DNA from 2 places in the Cyanobium sp. BA5m-10 genome. Region 1 is predicted to be linked to the other one. Evidence: predicted binding sites of a transcription regulator. Region 1 holds the regulator's gene; the other holds the start of a gene.
What was found. Region 1 encodes NtcA, which controls nitrogen genes in cyanobacteria. Its sites were predicted from a motif close to GTANCNNNNGNTAC; they were not measured.
Positions count from the first base shown of each region.

Region 2: a site for NtcA is predicted at 1,235-1,248, ahead of KBY85_RS12055 (ferredoxin--nitrite reductase). Genes of this name have one in related genera too.

Region 1 is NZ_JAGQCP010000007.1:77,402-81,816, forward strand. It holds gene pth (aminoacyl-tRNA hydrolase) at 1-231, shown strand, start outside; gene KBY85_RS04825 (DUF3146 family protein) at 236-493, shown strand; gene KBY85_RS04830 (resolvase) at 490-966, opposite strand; gene KBY85_RS04835 (DUF3084 domain-containing protein) at 963-2,180, opposite strand; gene ntcA (global nitrogen regulator NtcA) at 2,215-2,955, opposite strand; gene KBY85_RS04845 (cob(I)yrinic acid a,c-diamide adenosyltransferase) at 3,198-3,839, shown strand; gene dcd (dCTP deaminase) at 3,839-4,415, shown strand, end outside.
Region 2 is NZ_JAGQCP010000039.1:12,308-16,722, reverse strand. It holds gene KBY85_RS12060 (anthranilate phosphoribosyltransferase) at 129-1,196, opposite strand; gene KBY85_RS12055 (ferredoxin--nitrite reductase) at 1,424-2,962, shown strand; gene KBY85_RS12050 (CbiX/SirB N-terminal domain-containing protein) at 2,978-4,270, shown strand; gene cobA (uroporphyrinogen-III C-methyltransferase) at 4,267-4,415, shown strand, end outside.

The sequences.
Region 1 (4,415 bases):
CAGGACTTTCCGCGGCTTCGTATTGGTATTGGCGCCCCCGCCCAAGATCCCGGCGAGCGCCGCGCCCGCACCGTTGGCCATGTGCTCGGACGCTTCACGCCTGCCGAGCAGCCCCTGCTCGAGGAGGTGCTGCGCGAGGTGGAGGCAGGTATTGGCCTGATCCAGCTCCTCGGCCTGGAGCGGGCTGGCAACCGACTCAACGGTTTTCAGCCCCAGGGCGCGGCAGCCTGAGCCGATGGCACGCCTTCCCTCCACCACTGCCCAGTTGCGGGTGCTGCACCAGAGCTTCAGCCAGCGGGTGCTGGAGGGGGAGGTGAGTGCGGGCGGCTACCAATGGAGTTTCCGCTGGGCCTTTGACCGCGGTGAACTCAGCGTTGAGCCTTCTTTGGGCAGGGCTCTGATCCAGGATGCCCTGCTGCGTTATCTGCTCAAGGTCGACTACCAGCTCGAGCCTGGCGGTGAATACATCTTTACGGTTCGGGCCCGTTTTTAAACCGATTCAGCCTCCAGCGCGACCGGCAGCGGCCATCGCCTCAGCACCTCCTGGTTGCTGCGTTGCAGGGTCACCCCGCAGTAGCGCTCTATCAGCAGCTGGGCCACCACATCGTCGATATCTCGGGGTGGTAATCGCAAGCCCGCCGGCAGCAGCCGCCTCCAGCCCCTAGGGGGCCAAAGCTGCCAGTAGCGCTCCCGGGCCGCCAGGGTGCTGCCGCTCTCATCCACCACAGCTAGCGCCAGCCGCTGCTGGCCAAGTTGGCTGCACCAGTCTTTGCTGCCGGTGCCATTGCCGAGCACAACCTGGCCAAGCCCCACTTGCTGCCAGCTTTTGAGCAGGGCGAGGCAGGCTTGTGGGGGCAGGATGGCAGCCTGCCGGATCTGGCCAACGGCAGGATCAGCCAGCACTAGACCGCATTTGCTGCGCCCGGGATCGAGGCCTGCCACCAGGCCCGCCGCAGCGCTCGTCATGGGCGGCGAGGGCCCGGACCCGATTGGGCGGGAGATGGGGCCGCCAACCAGCGCAATTCCGCTGCAATTGGGTCGGCGGTGCTGGCGCTGTTGATGGCGAGGGCTTCTAGTTGGGCAACCTGGCCCGGCTGGCGCTCGCTCAGCTCCCGGGCCAGCTTTTTAAAGCTGGCCGCATCGAACTGCAGCCCTTCCACCAATGTGCCCTGGCGCTGGGCTCGGGCATAGGCAGCGGCCAGCAGCAGGTTGAGTCGCCGCGAAACCGGCTCCAGGGCTGTGAGGTCGCCCTCGATCGTGGTGCTGGCCAGCACTTCACCTGCTTTAACTACTGGGCGGTTGGGGCGTAGGTCTGGGAAGGCAAGCACCTGGCGCTCGCCCCTCAGCACGTTGGCGGCCGAGAGAATGCTCACCACCCAGCTGCCGGGTTTGGCGAGCAGGCCTTCCAGCTTGCTGATGTCATTTTTGGGTACCAGCAGGATCTGGCGATCGGGGGGCTGGCCGGGCAGCACCCGCCTGAAGGCGTTGAGATTGGCCTGCTGCAGCAAGGCGGTGATCACCTCCTTGGCCTGCTCGGGGCGCTCAAGGGTCACCTTGGCGCTGGCCAGGGTCTGACCGCTGCTGAGCACCACGTCGCCGCGGCGCAGGGCAATCAGGTTGCCCTCCAGGTCTTTAAGTTCTTGGGCTCCGGCGCTAATCCGGCGGCGCACCTGGGCTAGTTCCGCTTCGGTGCGGCGGATTTCCGCATCCCGCCCCTTCACCTCCTGGCTGAGACGGCTGCGCTCCAGCTCCAACCGGTTGCGCTGGGTTAGAAGTGGCGCCAGCTCTTGGCGCAATTTGCTGGCGCGGGCTTGGGCCTGCTCAAAGCGCGTCTGAGCCTCGCGTTTGCCCTGTTCGGCCCGCGCCACCTGCAGGCGGCTGCTGGCTAGTTGGCTGTTGCTGCGGCTCAGTTCGCTGCGGCTGGTTTGCAGCCGTTGCTCCAGTCGATCGAGTTCAAACAGGCCCGTGCGCAGCCGCTCGCTTACCAGCAGCATCAGGCCGAGGGAGATGGCACTGATCAGGCTGCCAGTGAGCACTGTGATCAACACGGCGGTGCGGCGGGGCCGCATCCCCAACAGGCTCAAGCGCGCCTTGCCCACCAGGCTGCCGAGTCGGTCGCCCAGGGTGGAGAGCACTCCCCCCAGGGCGAGCAGAGCGAGGATCAGCAGCCAGCCCGTCACATACGTCCCCGGAGGGCCCCAGTATCCCTGGCCTTCAGCTGAAGCGCTTAGCTAGGGCGATTGGATCAAACACAGTGATCTTTTTGCGGTCGATCTGAACCAGCCCGTCGTTGCGCAGGTCGCCCAGCAGGCGAGTGATTGTGACGCGGGTGGAGCCAATCGCTTCGGCAATCGCCTGGTGGGAGAGGCGCAGATCAATCGTGATCCCTTCCGAGCTGGGAACGCCGAAATCTCGGCACAGCACCAGCAGGAAGCTCACCAGCCGCGAGCTCATGTCGCGGTGGGTGAGGGTTTCGATCATCGTTTCGGTCTGCAGTATTCGCGAAGACAGGCCCTGCAGCAGTAGCAAGCCCACGCTGGCGTCCTGCTCGATCGCACGGCGCACGGAGGTGGCTGGTGCGGTCACCATCTCGACCCTGGTGAAGGCAACAGCGTGATAGAAGCGATCGGAGCGCTGGCCGGTAAGCAGCGAGAGCACACCAAACAGGCTGTTCTCGCGCAACAGGGCCACGGTGATCTCCTCGCCTGATTCATATACCCGCGACAGCCGGACCGCTCCGCGCCGCAGCAGATAGACCCGCTCGGCTGGATCGCCGGGAAAAAAAATCGTTTTGCCCCGTTCGATCGTCTCGACACTGCTGCCGGCCAGGCCCCGGATCACTTCCAACAGGGTGGGGTTGCCCTGGCCGGCGCTGCCCATGCCTGCCACCACGCCAGGAGCACCCGTCGATGGGGTGTTGGCGGTACGGCTAAATCCGTGGGTAGCGCCAACCATCAAGGTTTTGGCAAGTGCCGGGACCCTAAGGATCACCCGGGGGGCGGCTTGTAGCAATACACACGGTTTGAGACGACACCGCCGGCGCCCCCTGCGCACCAGTACGTATGTTTCCGCTAGGGATGGTGTCGTTTGCTTGTGGAGCGGCTCGATCCCGCTACATTCAGCTCCGCGAGGCCATGGGCTGCTCGCGGCGCCCCAGGTCTGTTTTTCGATTTTCAAGGTTCTTATTCAGGTTGTTCATGACCGCGAGCTTGCCCGTCTCAGGCCTCACCTCCTCCTCCTCTGGAGCTGGTTTTCCGGCGGTCCAGCACCAACCTCAGCGCTCTGGCCATCGCCCTTTGGCTGTGGCGGCTGCCGCGTCCGCCCCTTCTGCTGCGCCGGCATTGCGGCTGGTGGCCCAGTCGGAGGGCTTACTGCAAATCCATACGGCGCCTTTCCGCGGCAGTTACGGAGCCGTGCTCAGCCAGGCCCTACGTAGTGCCGGCTTGGGTAGCCGGGTGCTAGTTACTCAGTTCCTTAAGGGCGGTGTAGATCAGGGCCTCGGCAGCAGCGTCTGGCTGTGTGGGCGACTGCAATGGCTGCGGCCCGGTGTGCCCGGCTGTCTGTCAGAGCCAGCTGCCCACCAGGGGCTCGAGCTGTTGGAGGCGGTGCGCCAGGTGTGGGCCTTCAGCCGCGAGCAGCTGCTCAGTGGTGCGGTGGATCTAATGGTGCTCGACGAGCTGGGCTTGGCTGTGGAGCTGGGCTACATCGAGCAGGCTGAAGTGCTGGCAACCTTGGAGCGCCGACCAGCCCATCTAGATGTCATTTTGACAGGGCCAGCCATGACTCCTGAGTTGATGGCCATGGCTGATCAGGTCACCCAGTTGCGCCGAGGCCTCTGATGCTGAAGAACGATCGCTGGATCAACGAGCAAGCTGCGGTAGGAATGTTGCAGCCGTTTCAGTCGAGCCTGGTGCGCCACCTCGATCCCGCTACGGCGGGCTCCCCGGTGCTCAGCTACGGCTGTTCTTCCTATGGCTACGACTTGCGGTTGTCGGCCAAGGAATTTTTGATCTTTCGGCATGTGCCTGGCACCGTGATGAACCCCAAGCGGTTCAACCCGGCGAACCTGGAGCCCGCTCCCCTGCGCGAAGACGAGGACGGATCCTATTTTATTTTGCCGGCCCATTCCTATGGCTTGGGAGTAGCACTGGAGAAGATGAAGGTGCCATCAAATATCACGGTGATCTGCCTGGGTAAGAGCACATACGCCAGGCTAGGCATCATTGTTAATACGACCCCAGCGGAAGCCGGCTGGCAGGGTCACCTCACCCTGGAGTTCAGTAATTCTTCGGGTGCTGACTGCCGCATTTATGCAAATGAGGGAATTTGTCAGCTGCTCTTTTTTGAGGGCGATCCCTGCGAGACAACCTATCAAGATCGGGCTGGTAAATATCAGCATCAGCCCGAACGGGTTA
Region 2 (4,415 bases), on a different contig from region 1:
GCGGCAACTGCACTCCGGACGGGCTCCACAAAGAAGCGCACCGAACCGGTCTAAAAATCGAGCCGGCGCACAAGCTGACCGACCCAATTACAAGACCACGGCTGGCTTCAACTTGAGGGTTGCAATTGCTACCGATTGCCGCTTTCGCTGGGATTGGCCAGGGTTTGCCGCAGTCGCTCGCCGCACCTCGAGGCGAGTAGAGCTCGCGCTTGCTCGAGGGCGTCAGCAAGGTTTTCGAAGCGATCAGCCAGCCAGAGGTAGGCCCCCAGATTCCAGAGCAGCGGTGCGGCCAGGGGGCCTTCGCCACCGAGGGCGGCCAGTGCTTGCTGCTGCCAGGTTTCCAAGTTTTCCCAGGCGATTTCATCGCCGTGGAGGCCGTGGTCCCGGGGGTGCACGAGCAGCCGCTCCAGCGAGCCCTGGCGGACCCGGGCGGTGATGCCAGCCCGGCTGGTGGGTAGGTCGGTCGACCCCTCCAGGCCCTTCACGGTGAGCACCTCGGTTTCACCGGCGGTGGCCAGGGCCTCCCAGGCCCGTTTTTCGGTGGGGGGATGGACGAAACCACTCACTAGTAGGTGGTCGCCGCAGTGGGGGGTCCAGAGCAGTTCCAGGCTGGCCACGGGGGGGCGCTTGCCAATTTCATCGCGCACCGGCAGCAACCTTTCCGCAGCTGGGAAGTGGTCGGGCTGGTGGGTGAGGCCCAGGTGGTGGGTGCTCAACCGTTGCTGCAGTGCGGCGAGGCTGAGCCCACGCCATTCAATGCCGAGGGCGGAAAAAAGCTCGGCCAGGGTGACGCCGTACTTAACCGGCATCGGGTCGCCGCCGTGCAGCACCACCGGGATCTCGGCGCCGGCTAGCACTAGGGCGAGCAGGGGCAGCAGGGGGGCGGTGCGGCTGCGGCCGTCGTAGGGCACGCCGAAACAAATGGCCTGGCGGCCAGGGGTCTCCAGCTTTGGGCCGTGGCTGCGGTAGCTATCGAGCATGCCGGTCAATTCGATCGGCAGCGGCCGGCGAATCCGGTGGGCGATCAGGAAGGCTCCAAGCTGCGCATCGCTTGCCTGACCCTGGAGCATCAGGTCCATGGCGTCGCGGGCCTCATCGCGGCTGAGGCCCGTGCTGGTGTGCTCACCGCTGCCCACCTTGGCAATCAGTTCGCGAAAGCGGGCCCGTTCGGGGCCGAGGGCTTCGAGGCGCTGCAGGCGTCTGAGCTCTGCCTCCGCCTCTGGAACTGTGGATTGTAGCGGTTGCGACACAGGAAGCGACTCGCACTGCAGACAATTCCAATTGTCTCCCTGCGGGGAGCTTTTTTCCCATTTCTGTTTTCCGGCGGCGTAGCTCTCATCGGCGCTTGCTCGGATCCACCTTGCGGCTGTGTGGCGGCAGGGCGGACATGCCGAGGTTGTTCCGTGTTTCGAGATTCCGCCCCATGACTAGCTCCACCATTTCTGCGGCCAGCCAGCCGCCCCTCAGCAAAATCGAGCAGGCCAAGGCCGAGCTCTGCGGCTTGGAGTTGGCGCCCCGGCTTGCCGAAATGGGGCGTGAAGGCTGGGAAGCACTCGACGAAGCCACGCTCACGATCCGGCTCAAGTGGCTGGGGATCTTCTTCCGGCCTGTGACGCCCGGGCGCTTCATGTTGCGGCTGCGGCTGCCCAACGGCGTGATCAGCGCTGAGCAGCTGGAGCTGCTGGCTGAGGCGATCGATCGTTGTGGCGAGCACGGCAGTGCCGACATCACCACCCGCCAAAACCTGCAGCTGCGGGGCCTGCTGCTGGAGGACATGGCGCCGCTGATGGTGGCGCTGGAGACCTTGGGGCTCACCAGCCGCCAGTCGGGCCACGACAACCCCCGCAACATCACCGGCAACCCGCTGGCGGGCATTGACCCAGAGGAGATCGTCGACACCCGCCCCCTGGTGGAGGCGATTCAGGCGCGGCTGCTGGGGCCGGCCGGTCCCCGCAACCTGCCGCGCAAGTTCAATGTGGCCGTGGGGGGCGCATCAGATAGCTTCCTGCTTCACAACGACCTGGCTTTCCTGCCGGCGGAGCACAACGGTGAGCTGGGTTTCACGGTGCTGGTGGGGGGCTTCTTTTCAGCTCAGCGCAACGAGTTGGCGGTGCCCCTGGGACTGTGGCTGCGGGCGGAGCAGCTAGCCGACTTCACCCTGGCGTTGTTGCATCACTACGAGCGCGCAGGCAACCGGCAGCAGCGCAACAAAAGCCGGTTGATGTATCTGATCGACGAGCTCGGGATCGATGCCTACCGGGCTGAGCTGGTTGCAGCCTTTGCCGAACCCGTGCTCAGCCACGCTGGCTCCCACCTGGTAAACCGCGCCCCCCGCTCGGGCCTGGGCGTGCAGGCCCAAAAGCAGGAGGGGCTCCACTGGGTGGGGCTGCACGTGCCGATGGGCCGGCTGGACGCGGCTTCGATGCTGGAGCTTGCCGCTTTGGCGCGCACCTATGGCAGCGGCGAGCTGCGTCTCACCGAGGCCCAGAACGCCTTGATCGTTGATGTGCCCGGCGATCGCCTCGAGGCTCTACTGGCTGCACCCCTGCTGCAGCGCTTCCGCCCCGACCCTTCGACCCTGCAGGCCGAAGCGGTGAGCTGCACCGGCAACGCCTACTGCAGCTTCGCTTTGATCCCCACCAAGGGCGTGGCCCAGCAGGTGCTCGAAGAGCTGGAGCAGCGCATCGAATTGCCTGAGGCGGTGCGCATGCACTGGACCGGCTGCCCCAATGCCTGCGGCCAGCCCTACATGGGTCAGATCGGGCTGATGGGGGCGAAGGCCCGTAAGGATGGTCAGATGGTGGAGGCGGCCAAGATCTTCCTTGGCGGCTCCATGGGCGCCGAGCCCAAGCTGGCCGAGCTGCATGAAAAAGGCGTACCCCTCAGTGATCTTGCCGATGTGCTGGAGCAGCTGCTGCTGGAGCAATTTGGAGCCCGGCGCCGCGAGCCGGCGGCTTCCTGAGCGCGGAGGGCGGCTTTGAGCTCTGCCCTGCCCCAGTGCGAGCCAGCCCAGCTGCCGGCCTGCGGCTCCCCGGCACGCTGGGGCTGGCTGCAACAGCTGCGCAACCAGCCTGAGCTGGACCTTGAACCCTGGCTGCTGGCGCTGGAAAACGGCAGCCTTAGCGCCGACCCAGACCTGCTTGCCGTGCTGGCGGAGCGGCTGGATCCGCCGTCCCAGCGGCGTTTGCTGCGTTGGTGGCGCCAGCAGCCCGATCCCGATCCCGGCCTTCCCAGCCAGGTGCTGCGCCAGCGGGATGGGGCTAGTGCCGCCTGGCTGCTGCAGCAATTGGCCCCCGGCCCGGGCGTTCTTGGCCAGGCCGTGGCGATAGCCCTGCTGCCCCTGCTGGGTCACCAGCGCCAGGCTGCGGCCTGGCCCGTGCTGCTGAGCTGGATGCGGCCCCCAATCGCTACCCCATTGCGGCGCGCCGCTCTCGAAGGGGTAGCCCGTGGTTTGTCGGTGTGGCCCCGGCACCAACTGGTGGCTGGCCTCAGCTCCCTGGCCGGCGACCTCGATCCCCAGCTGGCTGCCCCGGCGGTGGATCTGCTGGCCCGTCTGCCCGGAGCCCGCCGCGCCCTGGTGCCCCTGCGGCTCTGCGAGCTCGATCCCCAGGTGGCGGCGCGCCTTGGTCGCCGCCTCGCGGCCACCCCCGCCCAACCCCTGCTACTGGTGGTGCATGGCCGCGCCGGCGGCCAGCTGCCTGCCGAGTTGGTGGCCCTGGCCGCCGAGCTGGAGTGCCGCCGTGGTGCGCCGGTGCGGCTCCAGGCCCTTTCGGCGGCGCCGCCGCCGGCGGCGACCGAGCTGCTGCAGCCGGGTCAAGTCCTCGGCTTGGTGCCGCTGCTGCTGCTGCCCGGCGGCCATGTGCGCCACGATTTGCCGGCGATTGTGCGCCATTGGTCGGCTTTTGCCCGCGTCCAGCACTGGCCTTTCCTGGGGGCCTGGCCCCGCTGGCAGGCGGCCCTCGCTACGGAGCTGGCCGGATTGGCTACGCAGGATGCCCGGCCCTTACTGCTGCATCACCCCTTGGAGGGTCCCCTGGCAGCGCGGTATCTCACCAGCCTGGAGCGGCGCACCGGCGCCCACTGCGTCGCCACTCCATACAGTGCAGACCATCTCGCGCAGCTGAAGCTGACCCTTGCCGCTCCAGCCTTGGCCCTGGCCCTGGCCGCCAACCGGCTCACCGACCAGCTAGCCGAGCAGGTGGGTCCGCCGTTGCTGCAGCGGCCTGGCTTGCGCCAGCTGCTGCTGGCTGAACTCGAGGCCCTGCCATGAGTGCCCCGGCCCAGCTCGGCACGGTTTATCTGGTGGGGGCGGGCCCCGGTGATCCGGAGCTGCTCACCCTCAAGGCCCACCGGCTGCTGCGCCAGTGCGACGCCCTCGTCTACGACTCCTTGGTGCCCCAGGCCCTGCTGAATCT